3 regions of the Streptomyces sp. Wb2n-11 genome follow, and region 3 is predicted to be linked to each of the others. Evidence: riboswitches for the same ligand, from Rfam matches in the RefSeq annotation. Region 3 holds a riboswitch; each other region holds the start of a gene.
The links. A riboswitch is a leader RNA that binds a small molecule or an ion and turns the genes downstream of it on or off. The one in region 3 is predicted to bind cobalamin.
Positions count from the first base shown of each region.

Region 1 (10,262 bases), 3.1 Mb from region 3:
AGGTGCCCGGCGAGCCCACCGAGAGCGGCGAGCCCCACGGCATGGAGCTGGGCAGCGCCGCCGTCCGCCTCTCGCCGGAGGGCGAGGCCGAGGTGGTGTGGGGCCGCAGGCTCGACCCGGCCCGGATAGAGGTGCTCTCGATCCCGCTGCCGTCCTCCGGGCGCCGCTGGGGCGAGGTCGTCCTGCACGACGGCGTACCGCACGGCGAGCGCGTCACCGCCGCGGGCCCGTCGTTCCCCGTCTTCGACGAGATCGAGCTGTGGGCGCCCTCGCCCGTACCCACCTGGGTGGTCCTCCTGGAGGCCGCCACCGAGTCCGACCGGGACGCCCTGGAGCGCCTCGCCGCCGACGCGGGGTTCGCCGCCGAGGACTGGTCGTCGTCCGTACGGCTGCTCTGCCGGGCCTGCTCCGAGTCGCAGATGCCCAGCGACGAGGGCGACGGCGAACACCTCGACCCGCACGACCACAGCGAGCCCGGCCACCCGGGACCGCTCGGACACCGCACGGCCGGCGCCGGTGAGCTGTGGCTGCCGGAGCGCGAGTGCGGCATCGCGGCGCCGGCCGGGCTGGTGCGCGGGCTGCTCGACGGGTGGGTCGCCGACAACCCCGACAGCCGCGAGTGGCGGGATCTCGAAGAAGTCTGCTGAGGGTCCGCCGAAGCCTGCCCGTAGGCTGTACGGGCATCGGATTCGGTATTCGGGGTTTTGAGGAAGGCGTACGGCGGACATGGCGCAGCACGAGACGGACCAGCAGGACATCAACGACGGGTTCGTCGTGGACACGGAGAACACCGAGGAGCGCGAGCAGGCGTACCGCGAGCGCGGTACCGCCCGCCCCATCACCGTCGTCGGGAACCCGGTCCTCCACCGGGAGTGCCAGGACGTCACCGAGTTCGACGACAAGCTCGCGGCGCTGATCGACGACATGTTCGCCAGCCAGCGCGCCGCCGAGGGCGTCGGCCTGGCCGCCAACCAGATCGGCGTCGACCTCAAGGTCTTCGTGTACGACTGCCCGGACGACGACGGCGTGCGCCACGTCGGTGTGGTCTGCAACCCGGTCCTGGAGGAGCTTCCGCAGGAGGGGCGCAACCTCGACGAGGCCAACGAGGGCTGCCTGTCCGTCCCGACGGCGTACGCCGAACTGGCCCGCCCCGACTACGCGGTGGTGCGCGGCCAGGACGCCGAGGGCAACCTGATCAAGGTGCGCGGCACCGGTTACTTCGCGCGGTGCCTCCAGCACGAGACGGACCATCTGTACGGCCGCCTCTACATCGACCGCCTGTCGAAGCGCGACCGCAAGGACGCGCTGAAGCAGATGGCGGAGGGCACGCCGCGTTACGAGACCGTCCCGAACGACTGATCTCTCTCCCCCCGCCGTCGCCGGTGGGGCCGGGCGACTGCCATTGGTCGGACAAATGACCCTGGCAGTCGCCCTGTTGACGTGCGTGCGCGGACACGTCAGTCTCGGGCGTGCCCCGCTCCTGTGCTCCTCGGTATGGAGGTCCCATGTTCCGGCGTACGGCGAGATCCGTCCTCTGTCTTGTCATGCTCATGATTGCCGCGTTGGGTGGTGCGGTCGCCACCGCGGGCACCGCGCACGCCGACGGCTGCTACACCTGGTCCCGCACCCTCTCCCAGGGCGCCACCGGAGCCGACGTCACCCAGCTCCAGATCCGGCTCGGCGGCTACCCGGGCTACGGCGCGGTGCTCGCCGTCGACGGCGACTACGGCCCCGCCACCACCGCCGCCGTCAAGCGCTTCCAGTCCGCCTACGGGCTCTCCTCGGACGGCGTCGCGGGTCCCGCCACCTTCAGCAAGCTCTACGCCCTCCAGGACGACGACTGCACGCCCGTCCACTTCTCGTACGCCGAGCTCAACAACTGCAACGACACCTGGTCCGGCGGAGCGGTGAGCGCCGCCACCGCCAAGTCGAACGCCCTGCGCACCATGTGGAAGCTGGAAGCGCTCCGGCACGCCCTCGGAGACCAGTCCATCCGGGTCACCAGCGGCTTCCGCTCCCATGCCTGCAACGACGCGGTGGGCGGGGCGTCGAGCAGCCGTCACCTGTACGGCGACGCCGCCGACCTCGGCGCCGGCCCGCACTCCCTGTGCACCCTGGCCAAGCAGGCCCGCAACCACGGCTTCAACGGCATCCTCGGCCCCGGCTACCCGGGCCACGGCGACCACACCCACCTGGACCACCGCGCGAGCCGCTTCTGGTCCGCTTCCAGCTGCGGCGTCTCCTGACGGCCCCGCGCGGTCCGCGTCAGCCCGGCACCGCGCGCAGTGCCCCCGGCCGGCGGCCGGTGAGGCGGTCCAGGGCGGCGGCCGTGCTGTCGTCGGCGGGCAGGTGCACGAGGAGGCGCTGGTCGTCGGCGGGCAGTTCGAGCGTCTCGTGCGCCCGCCTCGGCTCGCCTGCCTCGGGGTGGACCAGGCGCGTGATGCCGCTGGACCGGGGAAGCCCCGGCAGGGTGTCCACGCGCCCGGTGAATTCGGGGCCGCCCGTGACGGCCAACTCGTCGGCGAGCTGGGTGACATGGCCGTCCGCCCGGAAGGGGACCCGCTTGAGGGCCGCGGCCTGCTCGTCGGCGACGAGGCCCCGGCCGGGGTACGTGCTGCGTGCCCGGGGGTCGGTGAACACGTAACGGGCCGGGTTCGGCGGACTGCCGTCCAGCAGGCCGACCGGGCCCGCCAGCCGCTCGTACCCCGACGTCCGGGCGAGGACTTCGCTCAGCCGGTTGACCAGCACGGCGGGGGCGGGATCGAGGCGGTCGAGCAGGGCCCGCACGGTGGGGCGCACCGTGCGGACGGGGGAGGCGCCGCCCATGCAGTCGAAACCGGCGTCGGCGCCCTTGACGAGGTGGTGCATGTGGATGCGCTCGCTCGCGGCCAGCCCGAGCGCTTCGGCCAGCGCGGACAGTACCTGCGGGGAGGGGTGGCGATCGCGCCCCTGCTCCGGACGCGTCACGTACTCGACGCTGACGCCCGCGAGCGTGGCCGGCTCCGAGCGGCGCAGACCCGGCGTGCGGCGGCGGGCGCCGGCGGGCAGGCCCACCTCGGCGGGGGTGACGGCTTCGCGGCGGATGCGCAGGAAGAGGCCCAGCTCGTTGTCGCTCACCCGGTGAACGCAACACCGGCCCCCGGCCGGATCGTGGCCCTGTCACTACCGGTCACGGCCCGGCCTTCCTGGTCCTGGATCCGCCCGGCGGATTGACGGACACGACCCCGGAGCGCGGGTCGCCTCCGCACTTCGTACGCCTCGTACGCCGGACAAGGAGCACAGCCGTGCCCAGTGAGACCCTCAGCCTCGCGGTGATCGTCGGAAGCGTCAGGGAGGGCCGGTTCGCCCCGGTGGTCGCCGACTGGTTCGTCGGACAGGCCCGGGAGCACGGCCGGTTCGAGGTGGACCTCGTCGGCCTGGCGGACGCGCCGATCCCGCTGGAGCCGCCGCCCGTGCCGCCGGCGATGGAGCCGGACCTGCCCCGCCCCGCGAGCATGGAGCCCCTCACCCGTCGGCTCGCGGCGGCCGACGCGGTGGTCGTGCTGACGCCGGACTGCAACCGCAGCTTCCCGGCCTCGCTGAAGGCCGCCGTCGACTGGTGCTGCACCGAGTGGCAGGCCAAGCCGGTCGGCTTCGCCGGCTACAGCGGGGCCAGCGGCGGTCTCCTGGCCATCGAACAGCTCCGCCAGGTCTTCAACGAGCTCCACGCCCACACGGTCCGCGACTACGTCTCGTTCCCCCGGTACTACGAGCTCTTCAGCACCGACGGGACCCTGAAGAACCCGGAAGGACCCCACGGCGCCGCGAAGGTCATGCTCGACCAGCTTCTCTGGTGGGGCACGATCCTCCGCGACGCCAGGGGCGACCGCCCGTTCGCGGTCTAGAAGTCGTCGTCGAAGGCGACCGAGCCCTCGACCGCGACCTGGTACGCCGACGGGCGGCGCTCGAAGAAGTTCGTCAGCTCCTGGACGCCCTGGAGCTCCATGAAGGAGAACGGGTTCTGCGAGCCGTACACCGGGGCGAAACCGAGGCGCTCCAGGCGCTGGTCGGCGACGCACTGGAGGTACTCGCGCATCGACTCGGTGTTCATGCCGGGCAGGCCGTCACCGCACAGGTCGCGGCCGAACTGGAGCTCCGCCTCGACGGCCTCCTTCAGCATGTCCGTGACCTGCTGCTGGAGGGCGTCGTCGAAGAGGTCCGGCTCCTCCTTGCGGACGGTGTCCACGACCTCGAACGCGAAGTTCATGTGCATCGTCTCGTCGCGGAACACCCAGTTGGTGCCGGTCGCCAGGCCGTGCAGCAGGCCGCGCGAGCGGAACCAGTAGACGTACGCGAACGCGCCGTAGAAGAACAGTCCCTCGATGCACGCCGCGAAGCAGATCAGGTTCAGCAGGAAGCGGCGGCGGTCGGCCTTCGTCTCCAGGCGCTCGATCTTCTCGACCGAGTCCATCCACTTGAAGCAGAACTGCGCCTTCTCGCGGATCGAGGGAATCTCCTCCACCGCGTCGAACGCCGCCGCGCGGTCGTCCGGGTCGGGGAGGTAGGTGTCCAGCAGCGTCAAGTAGAACTGGACGTGCACGGCCTCCTCGAAGAGCTGGCGCGAGAGGTAGAGGCGCGCCTCGGGGGAGTTGATGTGCTTGTAGAGGGTCAGCACCAGGTTGTTGGAGACGATCGAGTCGCCCGTCGCGAAGAACGCGACCAGCCGGCCGATCATGTGCTGCTCACCGGGCGAGAGCTTCGCGAGGTCGGCGACGTCCGAGTGGAGGTCGACCTCCTCCACCGTCCAGGTGTTCTTGATCGCGTCCCGGTAGCGCTCGTAGAAGTCCGGGTAGCGCATGGGGCGGAGCGTCAGCTCGAAGCCCGGGTCGAGAAGGTTCTTGTCGGGGTTGGTCGACATTACTGGCACGCCTCGCAGGACTCGGGGTTCTCAAGGGAGCAGGCGATCGCGTCCGCGTCGGGCGCGGTGGCCTGCTGTACGGGGATGGGGGTGGCGGGCGCCGCGGCCGTCGCGCCGGAGCCGGCGGCCCGGGCGATGCGGGTCGCGGGGCGCGAGCGCAGGTAGTACGTCGTCTTCAGCCCCTTCTTCCAGGCGTACGCGTACATCGAGGAGAGCTTCCCGATGGTCGGCGTCTCCAGGAAGAGGTTCAGGGACTGCGACTGGTCGAGGTACGGCGTACGGGCCGCCGCCATGTCGATCAGGCCGCGCTGCGGGATCTCCCACGCGGTGCGGTAGAGCGTCCGCACCTCCTCGGGGATCCAGCTGAAGCCCTGCACCGAGCCGCTGGACTCGCGCAGCGCCTCGCGGGACTGGGCGTCCCAGACACCGAGCTTCTTCAGGTCCTCCACCAGGTAGGCGTTGACCTGGAGGAACTCACCGCTGAGCGTCTCGCGCTTGAAGAGATTGGAGACCTGCGGCTCGATGCACTCGTACACGCCCGCGATGGACGCGATGGTCGCGGTCGGAGCGATCGCGAGGAGTAGGGAGTTGCGCATTCCGGTCTTGGCGACACGGGCGCGCAGCGCGTCCCACCGCTCGGGCCAGGTGACCTCGACGCCGTAGTGGTCGGGGTGCAGGACGCCGCGCGCCGCGCGGGTCTTCTCCCAGGCCGGGAGCGGGCCGCTGACCTCGGCGAGGTCGCAGGACGCCTCGTACGCGGCGAGCATGATGCGCTCGGCGATCCTCGTGGAGAGGGCGAGGGCCTCGGGGGAGTCGAAGGGCAGACGCAGTTTGAAGAAGACGTCCTGGAGACCCATCGCGCCCAGGCCCACCGGACGCCACTTGGCGTTGGAGCGGCCTGCCTGCTCGGTCGGGTAGAAGTTGATGTCGACGACGCGGTCGAGGAACGTGACGGCCGTACGGACGGTCTCGTCCAGGCGCTCCCAGTCGATGTCGCCGTTCCCGGTCACGAACGAACCGAGGTTGACCGAGCCGAGGTTGCAGACGGCCGTCTCCCCGTCGTCCGTGACCTCCAGGATCTCGGTGCACAGGTTCGAGGAGTGGACCACCGAGCCGGGCTCCGCCGTCTGGTTCGCCGTACGGTTCGACGCGTCCTTGAACGTCATCCAGCCGTTGCCGGTCTGCGCCAGGGTGCGCATCATCCGTCCGTACAGCTGGCGCGCGGGAATCGTCGTACGGGCCAGGCCGTCCGCCTCTGCCTTGCGGTACGCCCGGTCGAACGCGTCGCCCCACAGGTCGACGAGCTCGGGGACGTCGGAGGGCGAGAACAGCGACCAGTCGGTGTCCGCGTCGACGCGGCGCATGAACTCGTCGGGGATCCAGTGCGCGAGGTTCAGGTTGTGCGTACGCCGCGCCTCCTCGCCCGTGTTGTCGCGCAGCTCCAGGAACTCCTCGATGTCCGCGTGCCACGTCTCCAGGTAGACGCAGGCCGCGCCCTTGCGCCGGCCGCCCTGGTTCACGGCGGCGACGGACGAGTCGAGGGTGCGCAGGAAGGGGACGATGCCGTTGGAGTGGCCGTTGGTGCCGCGGATCAGGGAGCCGCGGGCGCGGATGCGGGAGTACGAGAGGCCGATGCCGCCCGCGTGCTTGGAGAGGCGCGCGACCTCGTGGTAGCGGCCGTAGATCGAGTCGAGCTCGTCGAGCGGCGAGTCCAGCAGGTAGCAGGAGGACATCTGCGGGTGGCGCGTACCGGAGTTGAAGAGCGTCGGCGAGGACGGCAGGTAGTCCAGGCGGCTCATCAGGCGGTACAGCGCGGCGACCTCGTCGGCGGCCGCGGGGGAGCCGTCCTTGGCCAGACCGGACGCCACGCGCAGCATGAAGTGCTGCGGGGTCTCGATCACCTGTCGGGTGATCGGGTGGCGCAGGAGGTAGCGGCTGTAGACCGTGCGCAGGCCGAAGTAGCCGAAGCGGTCGTCGGCGGCCGGGTCGACCAGCGCGTCGAGGCGGGCCGCGTGGGCGGACACGAACTCGGCCGTACGGTCGGCGATCAGGCCCTCGCGGTGGCCGACGGAGACCGACTCGGAGAAGGTGCGGACGCCCTGCGTAGCCGCCTCGTCCCGGATCGTGCGGGTCAGCAGCCGGGCCGCGAGGCGGGAGTACGCCGGGTCCTCGGAGATCAGCCCGGCGGCGGCGTCGGTGGCGAGTCCCCGCAACTCGGCCGCGTCCGACGCCGCGTTGCGGCCGCGCAGGGCGGCCGCGGCGACTCTGCCCGGGTCGGTGTCGGGGAGGTCGGCGGTCAGGTCGGTGAGGGTCCGCAGGAGCGCGGTCCCGGGGCCGTCGGGCGACTGCGCCGACTCCGTTGAACCCGTCGGCTCCGTGGCAGTTGCCGGATCGGCTGGCGCGATGGTCACGGGGTGCTCTCCCTCGCTCGGCTCGGGGCCGGCGGGGAACGGGGGGCGTACGGGCACACGTCACCCCTGAGGGCGGCACACCGCGTAGCGTCCACCGGCCCAACCGCGAGGCCCGGACGTGTCGGTATCCGGTTCGGTCGAGCCGGATACGCCGTCGGCAGGTCCTCGGACTCCTGGGTGCGCAAAAGCGCACCGATCACACCGTTGCGGGACAGTTCCGGATTCGCACCGGATTCCCCTGCGGCGACAGCGAGCACGAGCATACATGTGGGGGCCGTTGGATGATGCGGCCCCCACATGTTGTGTCACCCGGGAAGTGTGAGGGCGGCTGTCACAGCGCTCCGCTATCGTCGTGAGCACAAGGAGGTACGCCCCATGGCAGCGACCGCCGACCGGCCCCACCTGTTCCCCGAAGAGTTCGACGAGGCCACGCGCATACTGGCCCGCACGACCGAGGGCGTGCGGCTGGAACTCATCGACGGGAGGCTGAGGAGCAGGGTTGTGCCGGACGGGGACCACGGACGGATCATCGAGTGGCTGACGCGCATCTGTATGCAGTCGCGGCCCGAGCTGTGGCTCTATCCCGACCAGGGACTGAAGGTGCAGGCATACCGGAAGGGCCGCGCCCGGCCCGACGGTTCTCTCGCGCCCAGCGGCGCCTTCGTCGGGCAGGGGGAGTGGGCCGATCCCGATTCCGTGCTGATGGCCGTCGAGGTCACCTCGTACGACACCGACACCGACACCGACCAGCGCGACCGGGTGGAGAAGCCCCGCGCCTACGCCGAGACCGGCATCCCGGTCTACCTGCTCATCGACCGGGACGCCTGCGAGGTGACGGTCTACAGCGAGCCCGACGGAGTCCGGTACGAGAACGCGCACATCGTCCCGTTCGGCAAGCCCGTGGCGCTGCCCGGCCCGGTGGGGATCACCCTGGAGACCGAAGCGCTGAAGGAGTGGGTGCGCTGACGACGACGGGCCGCCGCGCCCCCCGAAGGGGACGCGGCGGCCCGTGGAAATCGCTCAGCAGCAGCGGAAGCCCTCGCGGGGGTCCGCCTCCCGGGCGTCCGTGCGGCTGCGTTCGAACGCGCGCCGGGACATGACCGGCGCCTCGGGGTCGCAGGACCTCGCGTGCGCCACGTACCGGTCGTACGTCGCCTCGCCGGTCAGTTCGCGGACGTACCAGCGGATCCGGCCCGCCGCGCGGCGCACGCCCGTCAGGGTCATTCGGGGGTCCCCGCGCCGGCCGCCGCGGCCTCCTTGCGGGTGCCGCCCTCCGGACCGACGCCGGCCGCGGCCAGTTCGGCCTTCTCCTCCTTGGTCGCGATGATCGAGGCGGGGGCGACGAGCCTGGACTCGACGTACGGCGCCTCATGGAGCTTGACGCTCTCGGGGGCGCGGACGGCCTTGAGGCAGACCCGGCCGGCGTCCGCGAGCACCACGACGATGAGGACCGCGAAGAGCGCGCACAGCACGCCGTCGACCGTCGAGTTGGTGACGACGGTGTGCATCTGGTCCATGTTCTTGGCGGGCGGCAGCACCTGGCCCGAGTCGATGCCCGCCTGGTACTTGTCGCGCTGGGCGAAGAAGCCGACCTTCACGTCGTCCGAGAAGATCTTCTGCCAGCTGGCGGTGAGCGTGACCGCCACGTCCCAGGCGAGCGGCACTCCGGTGACCCACGCCCACTTCAGGCGGCCGGACTTGACGAGCAGCACGGTGCAGACGGCGAGGGCGACGGCGGCCAGCAGCTGGTTCGCGATGCCGAACAGCGGGAAGAGCTGGTTGATGCCGCCCAGCGGGTCGTGCACGCCGACCCACAGGAAGTAGCCCCAGCCGCCGACCACGACCGCGCTGGCGAACCAGACGCCCGGCTTCCAGCTGACCTCGCGGAACGGCTTGTAGACGTTGCCCAGCATGTCCTGGAGCATGAAGCGCCCGACGCGGGTGCCCGCGTCCACCGTCGTGAGGATGAACAGCGCTTCGAACATGATCGCGAAGTGGTACCAGAACGCCTTCATCGCGGTGCCGCCGACGACCGCGGAGAAGATCTCCGACATGCCGAGCGCAAAGGTCGGCGCGCCGCCGGTGCGCGAGAGCAGGCTCTGCTCCTCGACGTCCTTCGCCGCCTGGGCCAGGGCCTCCGGGGATATGGAGAAGCCGAGGTTGGTCACCGCTTCGGACGCCGCCCGGACGCTGTCCCCGACCACGCCGACCGGCGAGTTGATGGCGAAGTACAGGCCCGGGTCGATGATGCACGCCGTGATCATCGCCATCACCGCGACGAACGACTCGGTCAGCATCGCGCCGTAGCCGATCATCCGGATCTGCGTCTCCTTCTGGACCATCTTCGGGGTGGTGCCCGAGGAGACCAGGGAGTGGAAGCCGGAGAGCGCGCCGCAGGCGATGGTGATGAAGACGAACGGGAACATCGAGCCGGCGAAGACCGGTCCCGTGCCACTGGTCGCGAAGTCGGTGACCGCGGGCATCTTCATCGTCGGCAGCGCGATGAAGACGCCGAGGGCGAGCAGCCCGATGGTGCCGACCTTCATGAAGGTGGAGAGGTAGTCGCGCGGGGCCAGCAGCAGCCACACCGGCAGGACCGAGGCGAGGAAGCCGTACACGATCATCCAGATGACGAGCGTGCCCGGCTCCAGCGTGAACGTGTCCGCCCATGAGGACTCCGCGACCCAGCCGCCCGAGACGATCGCGAGCAGCAGCAGCACGACGCCGATGACGGAGACCTCGCTGACCCGGCCGGGGCGCAGGACGCGCAGGTAGACGCCCATGAAGAGGGCGATCGGGATGGTCATGCCGATGGAGAACACGCCCCACGGCGAGTGCGCGAGCGCGTTCACGATGACCAGGGCGAGCACCGCGAGCAGGATGATCATGATGGCGAAGACCGCGACCAGGGCGGCCGCGCCGCCGAACGGCCCGATCTCGTCGCGCGCCATCTG
Region 1 is NZ_CVPB01000001.1:2,375,475-2,385,736, reverse strand. Features, by position in the region: gene BN1555_RS10520 (tetratricopeptide repeat protein) at 1-647, shown strand, start outside; gene def (peptide deformylase) at 727-1,359, shown strand; gene BN1555_RS10510 (D-Ala-D-Ala carboxypeptidase family metallohydrolase) at 1,506-2,246, shown strand; gene BN1555_RS10505 (MmyB family transcriptional regulator) at 2,266-3,117, opposite strand; gene BN1555_RS10500 (NADPH-dependent FMN reductase) at 3,285-3,884, shown strand; gene BN1555_RS10495 (ribonucleotide-diphosphate reductase subunit beta) at 3,881-4,897, opposite strand; gene BN1555_RS10490 (ribonucleoside-diphosphate reductase subunit alpha) at 4,897-7,308, opposite strand; cobalamin riboswitch at 7,447-7,588, opposite strand; gene BN1555_RS10485 (Uma2 family endonuclease) at 7,684-8,274, shown strand; gene BN1555_RS10480 (YbdD/YjiX family protein) at 8,329-8,532, opposite strand; gene BN1555_RS10475 (carbon starvation CstA family protein) at 8,529-10,262, opposite strand, start outside.
Region 1: another riboswitch for cobalamin. It lies ahead of BN1555_RS10490 (ribonucleoside-diphosphate reductase subunit alpha); the one in region 3 lies ahead of BN1555_RS24885 (cobalamin biosynthesis protein).

Region 2 (10,262 bases), 1.3 Mb from region 3:
AGTGACGTGTGACCCGCAGACCGGTGTGGGTCGCGAAATCGGTGGTCAGAGCTGTCAGCGCACTGATCAGACCGAGGTCTTCCAGGACTCCGGGGCGCAGTCTGCGCGCGAGCCGGCGCACTTCGTCCAGACTCTCGCGCGTGATCTCCTGTGCCTGCTGCAGCTCGGGGCGCAGCGAGTCGGGGGCCCGGTTCGCGGCTCGCTTCAAGCCGAGCAGGACGGCGGTCATGCTCTGCCCGACCTCGTCGTGCAACTCCTGGGCGATGCGCCGCCGTTCGGATTCCTGGGCGGACAGGGCACGGGCACTGCTCAGGGCGCGTTCGGCTTCCAGCCGGTCCAGCATGGCGTTGAAGGTGCGGATCAACTCGGCCACCCCGCCGTGCCCGGCCACCGGCAGCCGCTGCCCCGGGCGCAGCAGGTCCACCCTGGTCATCAGCCGGGTGAGCCGGTCCAGCGGGGTCAGTCCGATCCGCAGCAGGGCGGCGTTGGCGACCAGCATGACGGCCAGGCCGCCGACCAGGATCACGGCCTCGGTGAGCAGCACCGGCACCGAGACGGTCACCGGCGCCCACAGCAGCAGCGCCGTGGCCGCGCCCAGGACAAGGGCATTGAGTCCGAAAATCCGCCAGAACAGGGACACAGCGGGTTGAGCCTCCTTGATCGTACTGTCCCCACCACTATCGGCTACGACTGGACAGGGCCCGCGCCGGGCGACCGGCTCGTGGCAGGCGGCCCCATGCCGCCCCTGACGACCAGCCTGCCCGCAGCCCGGGGCCCGGGTCGAGGGGATGGCCCAGCCATCTGCGCCCCGCGGCCGGGCGCGCTGCCCCCGGCCGCATACATCCTCAAGCCCCCCGCAAATGGGTACCGCGGCCGATGGCCTTCCGCGGGCGGGCCGACCAGGGTGGGGGCCAAGAACCCCGGAGCCGGCTCGTCGCCATGGCCGCGCAGTCGTGGCACGCGCCCCGCCGGCCCGCCCGCCCCCGAACGCGCCCCGCGGACACCACCGCCGTCGACAAGGACCGGACCCCATGCCGCTCGACACCGCCCGACCCGAATCCCGCCCGGAACGCCTCACCGCCCACGAGGCCCGCCAGCGACTTGAGCACGAGCGCGACTCGCGGCTCGTACAGCTCAAGGCGATCGAAGAGGCCGGGCGGGAGGCGGACGACCATCCCATGGCCGTGCAGAAGGACTCCCTGCAGCGCGTACTGAAAGACATCGGCGCCGCCTTCGGCCGCGTCGACGACGGCACCTACGGAACCTGTCAGGAATGCGCCCAGCCCATCCCGGTCGAACGGCTGGAGATCCTGCCGTACGCGCGCTGCTGCGTCGGGTGCCAGCGCCGCTCCGCCTGACAACGGCCGTCAGCGGCAAGTGGATCGCTCTCGTGTTCCGCTCCTGGGGAGGCGTGAAGAAGTGAAGAACCAGGTCATCGGCGTCGACGGTGCGGGCCTCAGCCCCGCCGACCTCGCCGCGTTGCGCGAGAGCCTGCAGGAGCAGCGGCTCTTCCGCCGGGAGCAGTTGCAGCAGATCGGAGCAGCCGCGCAGACGCGTACGGACCGGATACGCGGGCGGCAGGCCCCCGCACAGATCGAGGTCCACATCAAACTCGCCGCCTCCGCCCGCATGGTCCTGGCCGATGTGGAAGCCGCGTTGGAGCGGATGGACCGGGGCCAGTACGGCAGGTGCCACCTGTGCACGCAGCCCATCGCTCCGGACCGCCTGAGGATCGTGCCGCAAGCCCGCTACTGCGCCCGCTGCCAGCAGGTCAAAGAGGCGGGACGGTGACCGCCGTGCGCCCCGGTTTCACGTCCACCCGCCACTTCCCGAGGGCAACCCGGCCGGTGTGCCGGCTGTGCCCGGGTATCGCACTCGACCTGGGCAGCGCCCGCACCAGGGCCTGGATGCGGGGCCGCGGGATCATCCTCGACACACCCACCGTGACCTTTCCGGGCACCGGCGCCTCCTCCCCCATCCAGCGCGGCGCCATCGTCGACCCCGAGGGCACCGCCCGGATGCTGGAACGCCTCCTGGCCCGCCACATCCCCGCCTCCGGCCGCCCTCTGATCGTCCTGACCACACCCGTCCTGGGCGGCGTCGCCTACCGCAAGGCAGCGCGCACCGCGCTGGACGTACTCAGGCCACGCACCATCCTGACCATTCCCAGTGCCCCGGCCGTCGCACTGGGCGCCGGCAAAGACATGACCCGTCCCCTGCTCATCGTGGACATCGGCGCCCACCTCACCGAGGTATTCCTCCTCGACGACGGCGCCGTCGCCGACGCCCACAGCATCGCCCTGGGCACCGACGACCTCGACCGCACGGCCACCCACCGCGATGTCACCGAAGCGGTGACCGCGAAGGTCGCCGACATGCTCAGACTGGACCACACCTCCCAGACGCTCGACGCCCTCCGCAACGGAGTCCTCCTGGCCGGCGGTGGCGCCCTGCGCCCCGAATTCGCCCACCAGCTCACCGGAGAACTCCGCGTGCCCGTGCGGCCGGTTCCCGGGCCCCACAACGCCGCCCTGCGCGGTGCGGCGAAAATCCTCGAATCAGCCCACGGTCACCCTTCCGTCACGGGCCTGGCCGATCACCCGCCGAAGAGGTAGCCCACGCCGCCGGTCCACCGGCCCCCGCAGCCGTTGCCGCAGGTGGCCGCGGTCGTAGCCCTTGCCGTCGTGGAGCTCTGCGGTGCGGTGGTACGGGGCCGGGACGGGATCTCCCCGGGACGCGGGTCTCCTGGTCCTGTCGAAGGTCTTCGCGCGATGCGGCCGACGGCGCGATCGGAGGACTGGCGCTATATCGCGATACGAGTCCCAGCCGGGTCCGGTCAGGCTCGGTCAGGAAAAGGGGAGGGATCGGCGGCATTGCTCCGCAACCGTCGCCCGGGTGTGAACGACACGTCGACAGGGGCTGGGCTGACGCGTTCACGACGTTTCCGATGGCCGGGAAAAACGCGTGGACCGTCCGGACGCCGTCGCGGGACACTGCGATTCCTGGCCTTCGTACTCGCGCCGACACGTCGCCGCGAGCCGCGCGGGGCTCCGCCGTTGTGCCCGGCCTGTCGGAAGACGATCCGACCGAGGGCATCCGACCGAACCGAATCGCTCCGCGGCCAGTACCGCAACGCCGCCTCCCCGCAGACGCGTGGAGCGGGCTCGCCGCACGACCGCACAAGGTGGGGACGGGATTGCCTGAAGCGCGTGAGGAACCGCCGGGCAGGGGAGCGGTGCTCCTGGCAGTGCGTCACTACGGACGGGAGTTGGCCCGGCTCCGGTGGCTGACGGCCCCCGCGATGCTGTTGCCGGCACTGGGCAACATCGGCATCAGTTACATCGCGCCGCTGATCGTCGCGAAGCTCGTCGGCCACATCGCCGACGAGGGCGGTACCGCCCTCGGTCCGATGCTGCCTTACGTGCTCGGCTTCGCCGGAGTCCTGCTGCTCGCGGAGGCGCTGTGGCGCATCGGCCTGCACTTCCTGAACCGCCTTGACGCCCGGGGCATCGAGCACCTGTACGTGATCGGCATGGACGAGCTGTTCGCCAAGGACGCCACGTTCTTCCACGACAACTTCGCCGGCTCGCTGACCAAGCGGGTCCTGAGTTTCGCCTCCCGCTTCGAGGAGTGCGTCGACACTCTGACCTTCTCGGTCGTGGGCAGCCTCGTGCCGCTGCTGTTCGGTTCGGTCGTGCTGTGGAGTTACGAACCGCTGCTCGTCGTAGGTCTCCTGGCGATGATCGCGCTGACCGCGCTGTGCGTGACGCCCCTCATCCGGCGCCGCCAGGCACTCGTCGACCAGCGCGAGGAGGCGATCGCCCGGGTGTCGGGTCACGTCGCCGACAGCCTGATGAACATGGACACGGTCCGGGCCTTCGGCGCCGAGGAACGCGAGGCCGCCGAACACCGGTCCCGTGTCGCGGAGTCACGGCGGCTCACGTTGCAGTCCTGGGATTACGGCAACCTGCGCATCGACACGCTGGTCGCTCCGATGTCCGTGCTGACCAACGTCATGGGCCTGCTGCTCGCGGTCGCTCTCGGCGGGGGCGAGCACGGCGTGGAGGCGGTCGTGGTCGCCTTCACGTACTACACCAACGCGACGCGGATCATGTTCGAGTTCAACCAGATCTACCGCCGTCTGGAAAGCTCGATGACGGAGGCCGGGCAGTTCACCGAACTGCTGCTGACACAGCCGACCGTGCTCGACCCGGCGTCGCCGGAGCCGCTGCTGTCCAAGGCCGCCGACGTCCGCTTCGAGCAGGTGACCTTCGCCCACGCGGGGGCGAAGCCGCTCTTCGAGGGCCTCGACCTCGAGGTGGGCAGTGGCGCGAGGATCGGTCTCGTCGGCCGGTCCGGCGGTGGCAAGACCACGCTCAGCCGGCTGCTGCTGCGTATGACGGACATCGACGCCGGCCGGATCCTGATCGGCGGGCAGGACATCAGCACGCTGCGCCAGGCCGACCTGCGCAGCCTGATCGCCTACGTGCCGCAGGACCCGGCGATGTTCCACCGCACGCTGCGGGACAACATCGCGTTCGCCCGGCCGGACGCCACCGACGCCGAGATCCGCCGCGCGGCCGACGCGGCTCACGTCACGGAGTTCGCCGACGCGCTGGCGGACGGCTTCGACACCATGGTGGGCGAGCGGGGCGTCAAGCTGTCCGGCGGACAGCGGCAGCGGGTCGCCCTCGCCAGGGCGATTCTGCGCGACGCGCCGATCCTGCTGCTCGACGAGGCGACCAGCGCCCTGGACTCCGAGAGCGAAGTCCTCGTCCAGAAGGCGTTGTGGCACCTCATGGAGGGGCGGACGGCACTGGTGGTGGCGCACCGGCTCAGCACGGTCGCCACCATGGACCGACTCGTCGTCCTGGACCGCGGGCGGATCGTCGAGGAGGGCACGCACCGGCAGCTGCTCGCGGCGAACGGCGCCTACGCGAAGCTGTGGCAGCACCAGTCGGGCGGCTTCCTGGACGACGCCCCCGCGCAGGCCGGCCCGGCCTGAACCGCGCAGCCGGGGGCAGTGCGCCAGGGCGCGGACGCGTGACCTCGGGCGCCGGCGTCCGAGCGGCGTCCGGGGCGCCCGTCTGCTGCCACCGGCGGGCCCGGCGCGGCTGTCGCCGCGAAGGGCGCGTGGCCGGTGGGCTTCGGCAGGCCCGGCGCCGTAAGCGCTGGGTGAAGGCAGACGCGGACTCGGGGGACGGACGTGACGGTGCCCGTCCACCCCGCCCGGCGGACAGGAGGCACGCGGTCCCTCACCGGAGGCCGCGGCCCGCCTCCGGCACGGTCGTCGAGCCAGGGCCGGGACGGGCGTCAGCCCGGCGGGGCCTCCGACGCGCGCCAGGCGGTCGCGAGTCCTTCCAGCCATGCAGGAGGCAGTTCCGCGTGCTCCCATTCCGTCCGGAACGCTGATGGTGCGGCGGCGAGGCGTTCGAGTACGGCGATGCTCGTGGGGGAGTGGAGGAGGGAGTAGCGGCCGTGGACGGCGATGCGGCTGCGGGGCCCGTACCGCGCGTACAACTGAGCCAGCCGCTCCCGGTGGGACTCGGTGAACTGCTCCAGCCGGCCGGCGTACCCGACCCGTTCCACGATGCTCATCGTGCCGAGTACCGCGGTGAGGACCTCGTCCGACACCTCGGGATCGAGGTCCGAGACGTCACTGAACGCGAGGTAGAGCGGCGTCACGGCGACCTTCGCACGCTCTACGTCCACCCTCCCCACGGGGTGACGGCCTCGCGCGCCGTCCTGCGGGAAGCCGGACATCGCCGGGCCGATGGCACGCTCAAGGGCTCGCTCGGCGATGCGGGCGAGTTCGTCACCGACGGCCCGGGCGCCGTCGTGCCAGCCGATGCCGTACGACTCCCCCTTCTCGTCCGGGGCGCCCTTCTCCTTCTCTGCCTCGCTGTGCGCGTCTGCGATCGCGCCGGCCTCGACGAGCGCGATCAGCTCTTCGGCTTCGCTCCGGAGCATTCCCGTGCGGCCCAGGAGTTCGAAGAGGGTCTTCTTCGCGTTCATGACGCTGGTGGAGTCCAGCGGGTGCCGGTCCGTTTCGGCGGTGTTGATCGTGTCCTCCTCGTCGACCTTGGTCCGGTGCTTCCGCGGGTGTTTCAGCAGGACGTGGCTCTTCTGTCGCACTCTCCGTGTCTCGGCTGTGAGGTTTCCGGCCGGCGGCGGCCGCCGCCCGCCTCCTCAAGTCTCCACGACACGGCCGGTCGTCGCCGCGCCCAGGGCTGTTTCGGATCGTTCTGAGCCCGTACGAGCCGGGCGGAAGAGAGCGCAGACGGGCGTCCCGGGGACGGTACGGGTCCACAGACGCCGGATCACCCGGTCCCATGCGCCCCGACCGGCCGGCGGGCCCGGCTCCTGCCGTACGGCGGGGCCGGCGCACACCTCCGTGCCCCGCTCGGCCGGGCGGGGAGCATCCCCACCCCGGAGGCGCTCCGGAGGCCCGCAGCTCCCGCGCCGGCCGGCCGCGGCCCTGTGTGCGAGCCGCTCTGTCCGGGGCCGGAGAACCGTGGCGTCAGCTTGAGGCTGCCGGCCCGGTGGGCGGGCAGGCGCGCGCGGCGTGCCGGTTTTCGTCGGGGCCGGCCGCGGGCGGAAGCCGCAGACGCCGGCGCGGACCTGGCCACGCTGCGCGTGCACGACGGGGTTTGCACCGGATTCTCCCCTGGCGGGGCTCCCTTCCGTAGGCGCTAAGCTGCAAGCGCCCCGCGGGGGAAGTCCGGTCGAAGTCCGGCGCTGACCCGCAACGGTAGGCGGAGCCCGACACGTGGCCCCGTAAGCCCGATTACCCGCGGTGGTGATGGCTCCTGTCAATTCGCCGTGGACTGCGAGAGGGCGCTGCGCAGGGCGCCCGGCGTCCCGGGCCGCTCCTTTGCTCACGCAGGTGCACGGCCCGAGGCGAAAGCGAACCGCCCGTGGCCACACCCCTCGAACTCAAACCCGCCCTGCCGCCGCACCTGCCCCGCGCCGGCGCCGGCCCCGCGCCGCCCCAGCGCGTGTCACTTCCGCTCCTCCTCACCGCCCTGTGCGCCGCGCTTGTGCTCTCCATCCTCTGCGGGGCGGGCATCGGGGCGTCGGGGCTCTCCTGGGGGGAAGTGCTGCGCTATCTGTGGGCCGGACTGACAGGCGGCCTCATATCCCCCGACCAGGTCCCGGCGTACACCATCGTGTGGGAACTGCGCTTTCCGCGGGCCGTACTGGCCGCAGTCGTCGGGGCCGGCCTGTCGGCCATCGGCGTCGCCGTGCAGGCCATGGTCCGCAACGCTCTCGCCGACCCGTTCGTGCTCGGCATCTCCTCGGGCGCGGCCGTCGGCGCCAACGCCGTGCTCCTGTTCGGAGCCTTCGGCGCGCTCGGTCTCTGGGCCCTGTCCACGGCGGCCTTCCTCTCCGCGCTCCTCGCCATGACGCTGGTGTACGCCATCGCCCGCACCGCTGACGGCCTGACCCCACTGCGGCTCGTCCTGACGGGCACCGCGATGTACTACGGCTTCTCGGCCGTCACGACGTTCATGGTGTTCGCGGCCGAGCGTGGCGAGGCGGCCCGCTCCGCGATGATGTGGCTGCTCGGCAGCCTCGGCGGAGCCAACTGGGCCTCCGTACCGATCGCCGCCGGAGCCGTACTCGCCGGCCTCGCCCACCTCACCGTGTCGGCGCGCCGCCTGAACGCCCTGGCGATGGGCGACGAGACCGCGGCCGCCCTGGGGGTGGACGCGGGGAAGCTGCGCAAGGAACTCTTCCTGGTCTGCGCGGCCGTCACCGGGGCGGTGGTGGCGGTGAGCGGTGCGATCGGTTTCGTCGGACTGATGGTCCCGCACGCCGCACGGATGCTGGTCGGCGCGGACCACCGCCGGCTGCTGGCCGTCGCGCCCCTCGCGGGCGCCGTCCTGCTGATCTGGGTGGACATCCTGTCGCGCGTGGTGCTCGCGCCCGTCGAGCTGCCGGTGGGCGTACTGACCGCGGTCATCGGTGTGCCGTGCTTCGTCCTGCTGATGCGCCGCCGCTCCTACACCTTCGGAGGCGCGTGATGCGGATCGACATCGATGAACTGACGGTCGAGATCTCCGGTGCGCGGCTGGTGCGGGAGGCCACGCTGCGAGCGGCCGCCGGGCAGGTCGTCGGGCTTGTCGGGCCCAACGGCAGCGGGAAATCCACCCTGCTGCGCTGCGTCTACCGGGCCCTGCGTCCCTCGGCCGGTACAGTCCGGCTCGACGGCGCTGACCTCCACGCCCTGAGCGCGCGCGAAGGCGCCCGTCGGCTGGCCGCACTGCCCCAGGAGGTGGTCACCGAGTTCGACTTCACGGTCGCCGAAGTCGTGGCGATGGGGCGGCTGCCGCACCAGCGGTCGGTGGCCCGGACCACCGACGAGGACCGGCGGACGTGCGAGGCCGCCCTGGCGCAGGTCGGCGCCGGTCATCTCGTCGGCCGTGGCTTCCTCACCCTCTCCGGCGGTGAGAAGCAGCGGGTCCTGATCGCCCGCGCGCTCGCTCAGCAGCCTCGGGTACTGGTGCTCGACGAGCCCACCAATCACCTGGACATCGCCCAGCAGCTGGACGTGCTGGCCCTGGTGCGCGGCAGCGGGCTGACCGTGCTCACCGCACTGCACGACCTCAACCTCGCCGCACTCCACTGCGATCTGCTCCATGTCATCGACAGCGGCCGGATCGTCGCCTCCGGCGCTCCGTACGACGTGCTCACCCCCGAGCTGCTGGCCGAGGTCTTCGGCGTACGGGCACACCGCGTACCGCATCCCGAGTCCGGCGCCGTACAACTGCTCTTCGACCGTCTCCCGCCCACCCACCCCGCTTCCTGAGGAGCCACTGTCTCCATGCCGAACCCCGTACGCCCCGCCGCACTCGCCTTCGCCGCCGCCCTGTTCCTCACCGGCTGCGGCGCGCAGGTCACCTCTCAAGACGCAGAGAACAGCGGTGCCGAGGCAGGCGGCGGCCACTATCCGGTGACCGTCGAGAACTGCGGTCGGAAGAAGAGTTACGACAAGGCCCCGGAGCGTGTGGTCACCAATGACGTCGGTATCACCGAAATCATGTTCGCGCTCGGGCTCGAGGGCCACATGGCGGGCTATGTGATGCCCGACGACAAGGGCGATCTCACGTCCGTTGCCTGGAAGGACGGTTACGAGAAGACCGAGTGGCTCTCGAAGAAGACGATCAACAAGGAGCTGGTCCTCGACGCCCGCGCCGATCTGGTCTTCGCGGGCTGGAACTACGGCTTCAACGAGGGGGAGGGCTTCAGTCCCGCCGAGCTGGAGAAGGTGGGCGTCGACTCGTACCTGCTGAGCGAGTCGTGCCGCAACGGGCGGGGGAAGGCGCGCGGCGTGATGCCGCCGCTCGAAGCCCTCTACACCGATATGCGGAACCTGGGGAAGATCTTCGACATCGAGGACCGTGCCGAGGCCCTCGTCGCGGACTTCGAGAAGCAGGTGGCCGCAGCGCAGTCGAAGGCCCTGAAGGGCAGCGACCGCCCACGCGTCTTCCTCTACGACGACGGGCGGGACAAGCCGCTGACCTCGGGACTGTACGCCGGGCCGCACGACATCATCACCAGGGCGGGCGGCGATCACGTCATGAAGGACCTCAAGGACAGCTGGGCGACGGTGGGCTGGGAGACCGTGGTCGAGCGTGACCCCGAGGTGATCGTGATCAACGATTACGGGGACACCACCGCGGACCAGAAGCGGAAGTTCCTGAAGTCCTACCCGCCGCTCGCCGGCGTCTCGGCCGTCAAGAACGACCGGATCGTCGTCCTCGACTACGCGGAGCTGGTGGAAAGCCCGCGCAATCCGGCGGCCATCGCCTCACTCGCCGCGGACCTGAGGAAGCTTTCCTCGTGACCTGAGTGGTTCCGGCCGCCGGCCCGTCCCTTCACCGAGGTTCCTTCGCCGAGGACAGGGAGCCGTTGACGGCGCCGGCGCGACCGGTCCGCGGCTTCCTCATCGGCTAAGGCGACGGCCGGAGTCCGGCGGATCCGGCTTCGCCCGTGCACTCGGCCGGGATCGCGTAGTCCATGACCCGGCCGGTCTCCTCGGCCCCGGCCAGGTCCTTCAGTACGTCGGCCACGACCTTGTAGCAGTCCGGGGACGGCCTCGACGGCGGGGCGGCCATGCCCGGGGACATCGCCCACCTCACCGCCATCACACCGGGACGGAACACGGTGGTGGCCGCGGCCCACAGACCGGCGGTGCGATACAACCTCCCCCTTGCTGTGGGCGAATGTCCGAACGAAATGACGAGGCCGAGCGGGTC
Region 2 is NZ_CVPB01000001.1:6,743,202-6,753,463, forward strand. Features, by position in the region: gene BN1555_RS30845 (HAMP domain-containing sensor histidine kinase) at 1-640, opposite strand, end outside; gene BN1555_RS30850 (TraR/DksA C4-type zinc finger protein) at 1,032-1,358, shown strand; gene BN1555_RS30855 (TraR/DksA family transcriptional regulator) at 1,420-1,791, shown strand; gene BN1555_RS30860 (rod shape-determining protein) at 1,788-2,615, shown strand; gene BN1555_RS30865 (ABC transporter ATP-binding protein) at 3,236-5,005, shown strand; gene BN1555_RS30870 (hypothetical protein) at 5,314-6,135, opposite strand; cobalamin riboswitch at 6,667-6,814, shown strand; gene BN1555_RS30875 (FecCD family ABC transporter permease) at 6,960-8,027, shown strand; gene BN1555_RS30880 (ABC transporter ATP-binding protein) at 8,027-8,812, shown strand; gene BN1555_RS30885 (ABC transporter substrate-binding protein) at 8,828-9,850, shown strand; gene BN1555_RS30890 (hypothetical protein) at 9,957-10,208, opposite strand; gene BN1555_RS30895 (SMI1/KNR4 family protein) at 10,230-10,262, shown strand, end outside.
Region 2: another riboswitch for cobalamin. It lies ahead of BN1555_RS30875 (FecCD family ABC transporter permease); the one in region 3 lies ahead of BN1555_RS24885 (cobalamin biosynthesis protein).

Region 3 (10,262 bases):
AGTCGAGGTCGCGGGCGGACAGGATGCGGTCGCGGGCGAGGACGTCGAGGTCGCCGGTGCGGGGGTCCTGCGGGAGGTAGCCGACCTCGCCGGAGCGGGTGATGGTGCCCCCGGCGGGGGTGCCCTCACCCGCGAGGCACTTGGTGAGGGTGGTCTTGCCCGCGCCGTTGCGGCCGACGAGGCCGATGCGGTCGCCCTTGGCGATGCGGAAGGAAGCGGACTCGATGAGCAGGCGGGCGCCGGCGCGCAGCTCGATGCCGGAGGCGGTGATCAAGGGAAAAACTCCAGGGCGGTATGGACGGCGGAAGGGACGGGCGGAGGGATTTCTTCGACGCCGTCTAATGCACAAGGAGAGTTGCCATAGACCCAGTCTAACGGTCGTGCGCAACTACTTTTCGGACACGGGTTGCGTCCCGCGACCGGGCCCTCCCGGGCCTCCGTGCCCTCCCGCCGTCCGACGGCCGGGGCGACGGAGGCCCGGGGGCACGCCCCGGCCGTTTCGCTCCGCCCGCTACACCCCGCCCGTGTGCACCTGGAAGGCCGCCCGGCGCATGGCCTTGGCGAGGGCCGGGTCCGGGTGGGCCGCGGCCAGGGCCACCAGGACCTGGACGGTCCGCGGGTGGCCGACGGCGCGGACCTCGTCGAGCAGGGCCGGCACGGTCGACTGCACGGCGGCGTCGAGATGGCGCACCAGCAGCTCGACGTCGCCGTGGTCGGCGACGGCCGCGGCGGTGTCCACCCAGAGCCAGGTGGACTCCTCGCGGGTGAGAATCTCGTGGACGTCCTCGGGGTCGGCGCCCTCGTACTCCGCCAGCCACAGCAGGGCGTAGGGGCGCAGCGAACCGTCGTCGGCCGCGGCCCGCACGCCGGACTCCGCCGGGGCACCGACCACCCGCAGCGCGTCGAAGGCGAGTCCGCGCAGCAGCGCGTCCTCGCCGCGGGCGGCTTCGAGGAGCTCGGTGACGGCGCTGGAGACGGTACGGGCGGCGAGCCAGGCGCGGTACTCGGCGCGGGCGGGGCCCGGGGTCAGGCGTGCGCAGCCGCGCAGCATGTCCTCGGCGGACTGCTCGATGTTCCCGGCGGGGCTCTGGGCCGCGACGCAGATCTGCTCCAGCTTGACCCACACCGCCCAGTTGCCGAGCGCGGTGAGGGTGGCGAGCCCGGGGCCCAGGGTCAGGGCGCCGACGGCCGCCTGGCCCTCCAGGGCCCAGTCGAGGAGGAGGGAGAGAGGTGCGCCCGGGGCCGCGGGAGCGGGGAGCGGCTGGGAGTCGTAGGGGACCTCGCAGCGCTCTTCTCGGAGCTCGACGACACGCTGTTCGAGCAGGTCGAGCAGCGCCGGCACCTGAACGGGGCCGGCCGAGAGCTGGAGGAGGGAGAGCACCTGGGGGAGGGCTTCCACGACCTCGGCGACGGACGTGCCGGTGATGCCCTCCGGGGCGGGGTGGACGATCGACCAGGCGTCGAAGAGCGCGACCCAGCCGCGCAGGACGGCCGCGTCGTCGCGGTCCCAGGCGCGCAGCCGCCAGCCCGGGCGGGCGCGGTCGCCGTGCAGTTCGATCAGACCGGCGAGCCTGGCCCTGTCCCAGCCCGCGCGGACCTGCGCCGGCGTCAGTCCCAGCTCGGACGCGGCCTGTCGGGCGGCCGCGGCGGAGAGGGCACCGTCCCGGCCGGGCCCGATGTGGGACTTTCCGCCGCGCGGCGACGGAGAGGCCCAGCGTGCGACCCGTACGGCGTCGGCGAGCACGGCCCTGGCCTGACGGGCCAGTTCCGCGGGGGGCGGGGTGCCCTCGGGGGGCCTCGGGGCCGGGCGGGTACGCCGGTTCGTCACGGCCTGGGATCCACCCTGGGAAGCCAGGGGGAGGGCAGCGGCGAGGGGTCGCGGGCGGACAAGTCGGAGCCTGGAGTCGCGCGGTGTACGGGACGTCACGGGGAGCAGTCTCGCCGCTGACGCCCCGAAAGCCCAAACGGAATCGAACTCGCCGCTCATGGGCCTGTTCACAGGCGCGTTCACGGGCGCCGACCGGCCGGAACATTTCCCCCGCCCGCTCTTCCCGCCGCGACGGTCCTCGGCCTCGCCGCGTACGGGCAGGTACTACATCAAAGGGGTCAGGAAGCGGCGCAGGGTCTCTTCGTAGGTGGCCGGATCGGCGTTCCACATGGCCGCGTGGGGCGCGCGCGGGACGGTGTGGAGCACCGCCAGGTCGGGGAGGAGCCGCGCGAGCTCCCGCGAGGAGTGCCACGGGGCCACGGCGTCGTCCGGACCGTGGATGATCAGTGTGGGCACGCGCAGCCCTCCGGGGCCGGTCGCCTCGCGCAGGCGGTCGCCGCGCAGTCCCGTGCTGCCCTGCACGGCCCTGACGGCGAGCGGAAGGAGCACGCCCGGCGTGTGCCGGGCGGCCGCCAGGGCCCGCACCGTGGCCTTCCAGTCGAGGACCGGGGAGTCGAGTACGACGCCGCTGACGCGGTCTCGGAGCGGGGAGCGCACCGCGGCGTGCGCGGCCATGGCCGCGCCGGTGGACCAGCCGTGCAGGATGACGCGCTCCGCGCCGCGCCGGACGGCGTAGCGGATCGCGGAGTCCACGTCGCGCCATTCGGAGTCGCCGAGGTGGCCGAGACCGCCCGGCGGCCTGGGGGCACCGGCGTCGCCCCGGTAGGCGAGGTCGAGGACGGGAAGCTGCTGGCCCAGCAGGAAGGGCAGGATGTTCATGGGGTGCGCGCGGGTGGTGCCGAGGCCGTGCACGGTGATCACCCAGGTGTCGCGGGTGCCCGGCAGGAACCAGGCGGGCAGTGCGCCGAGTTCGCCGGGGACGTCCACGTCGGTGTGGTCGAGGCCGAGTGCGGTGCGCGGATCGCCGACGTACACCTGCGGGGTGAGCCGCACCCTGGTGCCCGGGCCGAGCGTGCCGTGGCTGACGCGTTCCAGGCGGCGTACGACGGTGTCCGCGGTGTGCGGCGCGTCGTCGAGGACGGGGCCGACGACGGCGTGGACGCCGAGCCCCTCGATGCCGTACGTGCCGGGGCGCAGCGACGCCAGGCAGCGGGTCAGGGTGATCCGTCCCGCCGCGGTGGCGTGCACGGTGAGGCGGGGGTCGCGGGGCAGCGGCCTGCCGGGCGACGCCTTGAGTGCGGCGTCGCCGGCGTAGCGGCCGACCGCGACCGCTGCCGCGCCGACGCCGAGGAGTGTGGTGACGGCCGCTGCCGTCGCTGTAGCCGGGCGCACTGCTCCAGTGTCCGCACAGGAGGGACCCGGGGCCAGTGGGCGGGGCCGGACGGCCGCGTGTCGGGTCAGCCGGGCTGGCCGTAGCCGCTCAGCTTCTCCTGTACTTCGCGCAGCTGTCCGGCGGAGAGCAGGGACGGTTCGCGCCCCGGCACCGAGCTCGCGGTGAGCCAGAGCCTGCACATCCACTCCAGCTGCGCGGTGCGGTCGTACGCCTGGTCGAGGGTGTCCCCGTAGGTCACGGTGCCGTGGTTGCGCAGCAGGCAGCCGGAGCGGCCGCGCAGGGCTTCGAGCATGTTCTCGGCCAGCTCCGGCGATCCGTACGTGGCGTACGGGGCGGTGCGGACGGGGCCGCCGAGGGCCGCGGCCATGTAGTGCACGAGGGGCAGCTCGGCGACGAGGGTGGAGACGGCCGTGGCGTGCACGGCATGGGTGTGGACCACGGCTCCGGCGGTGGTGGTGCGGTAGACCGCGAGGTGCATCGGGAGCTCGCTGGTCGGGACGAGGCCGCCGAGGACCTGGTTCCCGCCGAGGTCGACGACGACGGCGTCCTCCGGCCGCAGCCGGTCGTACGGGACTCCGCTCGGGGTGACGAGGACCAGCTCCCCGACCCGTACGGAGACATTTCCGGAGGTGCCGACCACCAGCCCTTCCCGCACTGTCCTGCGGGCCGTGGCCACCAGGTCGTCCCATGCCCGTTCGATCGCGTCCCGCGCGTCGCGCGCGTCCTGCCGCTGCTCAGCCATGCGGAGATCCTGCCAGCCGGGCCGGAGGGCCGGGAGAGCCAGGAGAGCCGGAGGGGAGCCTGCCGAGTGACCAGGATCTCTTCGGCGGCTCCCGGGCCGGGTTCAAGGGGCTCGCGAGGGGCTGGAGGCCCCCGCTTGCGGCCGGTCACCGCCGGCCTCCGCCGTTCCGGCACAACCGGAATGGCCGCGATGTGTTCCGGGTCACCACACCGCCCGCCCCAGTTCACCTTCCGTTCACCCAGGTTGCCTACGGTCCACGTGCCACTGACCTCAAACGATTGCCTGGGTAAATGGAACACATCACGCTTCTCCTCGGGATCGTGATCGTCACCGCTCTCGTGTTCGACTTCACGAACGGTTTCCACGACACTGCCAACGCGATGGCGACCACCATCTCGACTGGCGCTCTCAAGCCCAAGACGGCGGTGGCCATGTCCGCCGTGCTGAACCTCGTCGGCGCGTTCCTGTCCGTGGAGGTCGCCAAGACGATCTCCGGGGGGCTCGTCAACGAGAGCGGCATCACCACCGAAGTGATCTTCGCGGCGCTGGTCGGCGCGATCCTCTGGAACCTGCTGACCTGGCTGATCGGCCTGCCGTCCAGTTCCTCCCACGCACTCTTCGGCGGCCTCATCGGCGCCACCCTGATGTCGGTCGGCGCCTCCGGCGTCAACGGCGACGTCGTCGTCACCAAGGTCCTGCTGCCCGCGATCGCCGCGCCGGTCGTCGCCGGCATCGCCGCGCTGCTGGCCACCAAGCTGACGTACAAGCTCGGCAGCAAGGCCGACGAGAAGGCCACGGCCAAGGGCTACCGCGCCGGCCAGATCGCTTCCGCCGGTCTCGTCTCGCTCGCCCACGGCACCAACGACGCGCAGAAGACCATGGGTGTCATCACCCTCGCCCTGGTCACCGGCAACGTCCTCGCACCCGGCTCGAACCCCCCGATGTGGGTCATCGTCTCCGCCGGTGTCGCCATCGCGCTCGGTACGTACCTGGGCGGCTGGCGCATCATCCGCACCATGGGCAAGGGCCTCACCGACCTCCGTCCGCCGCAGGGCTTCTCCGCCCAGACCAGCGCCGCGACCGTCATCCTGGCCTCCTCGCACCTCGGCTTCTCCCTCTCCACCACCCAGGTCTGCTCCGGTGCCGTGATGGGCGCGGGCCTCGGCCGCAAGGGCGGCGTGGTCCGCTGGTCCACCGCCACCCGGATGTTCGTCGCCTGGGGTCTGACGCTGCCGGCCGCGGGACTGGTCGCCGCGGGCGCCGAATTCCTCACCGGGCAGGGCACCTGGGGCATCGCCGTGGTGGCCTTCCTGCTCGTCGGCGGCTCCGCCGTCATCTGGGCCCTGTCGCGCCGCAAGCCGGTCGACCACACCAACGTCACCGACGACGAGTCCGGCGAGTCCGCCGGTGTGGTCACCACGGCCATGGCCGCCGTCAGCGTGCCGCCCACGGCCGGCGCCGTCGCCTCCCTGGCCGCCGAGGAACTCAAGACGACCATCCCGGCCCCGGCCGGCAGCTCCGCGGAGCCGGCCAGCCCGGCCCCGGTGTAAGGACAGAGGACAGATCGCATGAACATCGACTGGGCAGCTCTCGGCTCCGTATTCGGCGTGAGCCTCGTGGTCACCGTGTCCCTGGTGGGCCTGTTCACCCTCGGCATCGTGGGCCTCTCCAAGCAGGAGAGCGCCTCCGCGCAGGGCGGCGGCTCCGCCGTCATGGTTCGCACCGGCGCCTACGCCTGCTTCGCGCTGTGCGCGGCGGCCGTGGCGTACGGGATCTACCTGATCGTCGTCTGACACGACGACCGCAGTCTCCCGGAACCGCCCCGCCACCGGCCTTTACCGGCCATCGGCGGGGCGGTTCCTGTGTGCCTCGGCACACTCCCCCGTCGCAGGTCAACAGCAAGTTGACGACGTTCGCGGAGCGTGGTGGACTGCCCGAGCCGAATACGGCGGCACGAGAGGAAGTCCGGTGCGAATCCGGCGCGGTCCCGCCACTGTGACCGGGGAAGACGAAGAAGTCCCCGGGAGCCAGGAACTCTCACCGCCGGTCACGTCGAACCAGGGCGCGGACCCTGAGTGAGGACATACCGCCATGCCCGGCTGCCGTTCAGTCGTTCCTGTCAGTCCTGACATTCCCGTGCGTACGACGCGTGCGCTTCGAGGCGCATCGGCCTGCTGAGCCATGCGTGCCGATCGCATCTTCGCGTACGGCGCCACCGCCGGCCTGATCGGCGACCTCGTCCTCGGTGATCCCCGCCGCGGGCACCCGGTCGCCGCGTTCGGACGGGCCGCGGGTGCCGTCGAGTCCCTGCTGTGGCGTGACCACCGCGGGTGGGGCGCGGTGCACACCCTGGTGTGCGCCGGAGGCGCGGCGGGCGCCGCCGTGCTGGCCTCCCGTGCCGTACGCCGCTCCCCCGCCGCCGCCGTCGCGCTGACCGCCGCCGCCACCTGGGCCGTCGTCGGAGGTACGTCGCTGGGCCGCGAGGCGCGCGCCGTGGGCAGCGCCCTGGAGGCCGGGGACGTCGAGGTCGCCCGCGAACGCCTCCCCCACCTGTGCGGGCGCGACCCGCAGGCGCTGGACGCACAGCAGATCGCCCGCGCCGTCGTCGAGTCCGTCGCCGAGAACACCTCGGACGCGGTCGTGGGCGCGCTGGTGTGGGGCGCCCTGGGCGGGGTGCCGGGGCTCGTGGCCTTCCGCGCCGTCAACACGCTCGACGCCATGGTGGGGCACAGATCGGCCAGATACCTGCGCTACGGCTGGGCCTCGGCCCGCCTCGACGACGTGGCCGGCTGGCCCGGCGCCCGGCTGACGGCCGCCCTCGCGGTCGTGGCGGGCGGCGATCCGCGCGGTGCGGTGCGGGCCTGGCGTACGGACGCGGCCAAGCACCCGAGCCCCAACGCGGGCCCCGTGGAGGCCGCCTTCGCCGGCGCGCTCGGCGTGCGGCTCGGCGGAACGCTCTCGTACGCGGGCCGGGTCGAACACCGGCCCGTGCTCAACGCCGCCGGGCGGCCCGTCGGCGTACCGGACATCGAGCGGGCGGCGCGGCTGTCGCGCCGTGTCGGGGCGCTCGCACTGGCGGCGGCCGTCGGAGGGCGGCTGGTGCTCGGTGCGCTGCGACGCGGCGCGCGCGGTGGCACACGCACAGGAAAGGGACACGCATGAGCGGTTCACTGGGGGGCGGTCTGCTCGTCGCGGGGACCACGTCCGACGCCGGCAAGAGCGTCGTGACGGCCGGGATCTGCCGGTGGCTCGTACGCAAGGGTGTGAAGGTCGCGCCGTTCAAGGCGCAGAACATGTCGCTGAACTCGTTCGTGACGCGCGAAGGCGCGGAGATCGGGCGGGCGCAGGCCATGCAGGCGCAGGCGGCGCGGGTGGAGCCGACGGCGCTCATGAACCCCGTGCTGCTCAAGCCCGGCAGTGACCGCAGCAGTCAGGTGGTGCTGCTGGGCAAGCCGGTGGGCGAGATGAGCGCGCGCGGGTTCTTCGGGGGGCCCGGGCCCGCGGCGCGGCAGCAATCAGGCGCCGTGGCCCCCGGGAAAGTGCCGCACGGGGGGCACCGGGAAGCGCTGCTCGGCACCGTGACGGACTGTCTGCGCGAGTTGCGGGGCACGTATGACGCCGTGATCTGCGAGGGGGCGGGCAGTCCGGCCGAGATCAATCTGCGGCGTACCGACATCGTGAACATGGGCATCGCGCGAGCCGCCCGCTTCCCGGTGGTCGTCGTCGGCGACATCGACCGGGGCGGGGTCTTCGCTTCCTTCTTCGGTACGACCGCGCTGCTCGGCCGGGAGGACCAGGAGCTGGTGGCGGGCTACCTGGTCAACAAGTTCCGCGGTGACGTCTCGCTGCTCGAACCCGGGCTGGACATGCTGGAGGGGCTGACCGGGCGGCGTACGTACGGCGTGCTGCCCTTCGCGCACGGCCTCGGTATCGACGAGGAGGACGGGCTGCGGGTCTCGTTGCGGGGAGCCGTGCGGGAGTCGGTCGTCGCGCCGCCGGTCGGGGAGGACGTGCTGCGGGTCGCCGTGTGCGCCGTGCCGCTGATGTCGAACTTCACGGATGTCGACGCACTCGCCGCGGAACCGGGGGTCGTCGTCCGGTTCGTGGACCGGGCGGAGGAGCTCGTCGACGCCGACCTGGTGATCGTGCCGGGCACGCGCGGGACCGTGAGGGCCCTGGAGTGGCTGCGCGAGCGCGGGCTGGCCGGCGCGCTGGCGCGGCGGGCGGCGGAAGGCCGTCCCGTGCTGGGCATCTGTGGCGGCTTCCAGCTGCTGGGCGAGCGCATCGAGGACGACGTCGAGTCGAAGGCCGGAACGGTGGACGGGCTCGGGCTGCTGCCGGTCCGGGTGCGGTTCGCCGTCGGGAAGACACTGGCGCGGCCGGTCGGGACGGCTCTCGGCGAGCCCGTGGAGGGGTACGAGATCCACCACGGGGTCGCGGAAGTAGGGGGCGGTGCTCCCTTCTTGGACGGCTGCCGGGTGGGGGCGGTCTGGGGCACCCACTGGCACGGCTCGCTGGAGAGCGACGCGTTCCGGCGCGCCTTCCTGCGCGAGGTCGCGGCTGCCGCGGGGCGTCGCTTCGTGCCGGCGCCGGACACCTCGTTCGGGGCACTGCGCGAGGAGCAGCTCGACCGCCTCGGCGACCTGATCGAAGAACACGCGGATACGGACGCGCTGATGCGGCTCATCGAGTCGGGCGCGCCCTCAGGACTTCCCTTCATCGCACCTGGAGCGCCCGCATGAGCACTGAACACACCGAGAACGCCGAGAACGCCGAGAGCACCGTGCTGTTGTTGTCCACCGCCGATACGGACCTGCTGGCGGCCCGTGCCTCCGGCGCCCCGTACCGCATCGGCAACCCGACCCGTATCGACGCGGCCACCGAACTGCCCGCGCTGATCGAGGGCGCCTCCGTCGCCGTCGTGCGGCTGCTCGGCGGCAAGCGCGCCTGGGAGGACGGGCTTGCCGTCCTGAAGGCGTCCGGGATACCGACCGTCCTGCTGGGCGGTGAGACCGTGCCCGACGCGGAACTGATGGCCGAGTCGTCCGTACCGGCGGGTGTCGTCGCCGAGGCGCTGCGCTACCTCGTCGAGGGCGGGCCCGGGAACCTCGTCGAGCTGGCCAGGTTCCTGTCCGACACCGTGCTGCTGACGGGCGTGGGCTTCGCCGAGCCGCAGAAGATGCCCGAGTGGGGTGTCCACGGCGACGGCTCGCGTGCGTACGACGAGGGGCGCCCGACGGTCGGTGTGCTCTTCTACCGCGCCCACGAGCTGTCCGGGAACACGTCCTTCGTCGACGTGCTGTGCGACCAGATCGAGGCGAAGGGCGCCAACGCCCTCCCCGTGTACTGCGGTTCGCTGCGCAGCGCCGACCCCGAGCTGTACCGGGAGCTCGGCAGGGCCGACGCGCTGGTCGCGACGGTCCTCGCGGCGGGCGGCACGCGCGCGAGCGACGCCTCGGCCGGCGGTGACGACGAGGCGTGGGACATCGGCGCGCTCGCCGACCTCGACGTGCCCGTCCTGCAAGGGCTGTGCCTTACGTCGTCGCGCGCCGCCTGGGAGGCGTCGGACGCGGCGCTGTCGCCGATGGACGCGGCGATGCAGGTGGCCATCCCGGAGTTCGACGGGCGGCTCGTCACCGTGCCCTTCTCCTTCAAGGAGCAGGGCGAGGGGGACGTTCCCGTGTACGTCGCCGATCCCGAGCGCGCCGCGCGCGTCGCCGGCATCGCCGTACGCCACGCCAGGCTGTCCCACAAGCCGAACAAGGACAAGCGCCTCGCGCTCGTCTTCACGGCGTACCCGACGAAGCACTCGCGCGTCGGCAACGCGGTGGGCCTCGACACGCCCGCCTCCGCGATCCGGGTGCTCGACGCGCTGCGCGACGCGGGGTACGCCGTCGAGGGCCACCCGGACAACGGCGACGAGCTGATCCACCGGCTCATCAACGCCGGTGGCCACGACGTGGAGTGGCTGACCGAGGAGCAGCTGGCGGCGGCGCCCGCGCGCGTACCCCTCGCGGACTACCGGGCGTGGTTCGACAAGCTGGAGCCGGAACTGCGCGACGGGATGCTGGAGCACTGGGGCGAGGCGCCCGGGCAGCTGTACGTCGACGGGGACGAGATCGTGCTCGCGTCGCTCCAGTTCGGCAACGTCGTCGTGATGATCCAGCCGCCGCGCGGCTTCGGCGAGAACCCGATCGCGATCTACCACGACCCGGACATGCCGCCGTCGCACCACTACATGGCGGCGTACCGCTGGCTGGAGAACAGCTTCGGCGCGGACGCGATCGTGCACATGGGCA
Region 3 is NZ_CVPB01000001.1:5,471,129-5,481,390, reverse strand. Features, by position in the region: gene BN1555_RS24915 (ABC-F family ATP-binding cassette domain-containing protein) at 1-274, opposite strand, end outside; gene BN1555_RS24910 (hypothetical protein) at 512-1,828, opposite strand; gene BN1555_RS24905 (alpha/beta hydrolase family protein) at 2,093-3,220, opposite strand; gene BN1555_RS24900 (class II aldolase/adducin family protein) at 3,286-3,963, opposite strand; gene BN1555_RS24895 (inorganic phosphate transporter) at 4,254-5,513, shown strand; gene BN1555_RS24890 (hypothetical protein) at 5,532-5,756, shown strand; cobalamin riboswitch at 5,872-6,021, shown strand; gene BN1555_RS24885 (cobalamin biosynthesis protein) at 6,145-7,125, shown strand; gene BN1555_RS24880 (cobyric acid synthase) at 7,134-8,705, shown strand; gene cobN (cobaltochelatase subunit CobN) at 8,702-10,262, shown strand, end outside.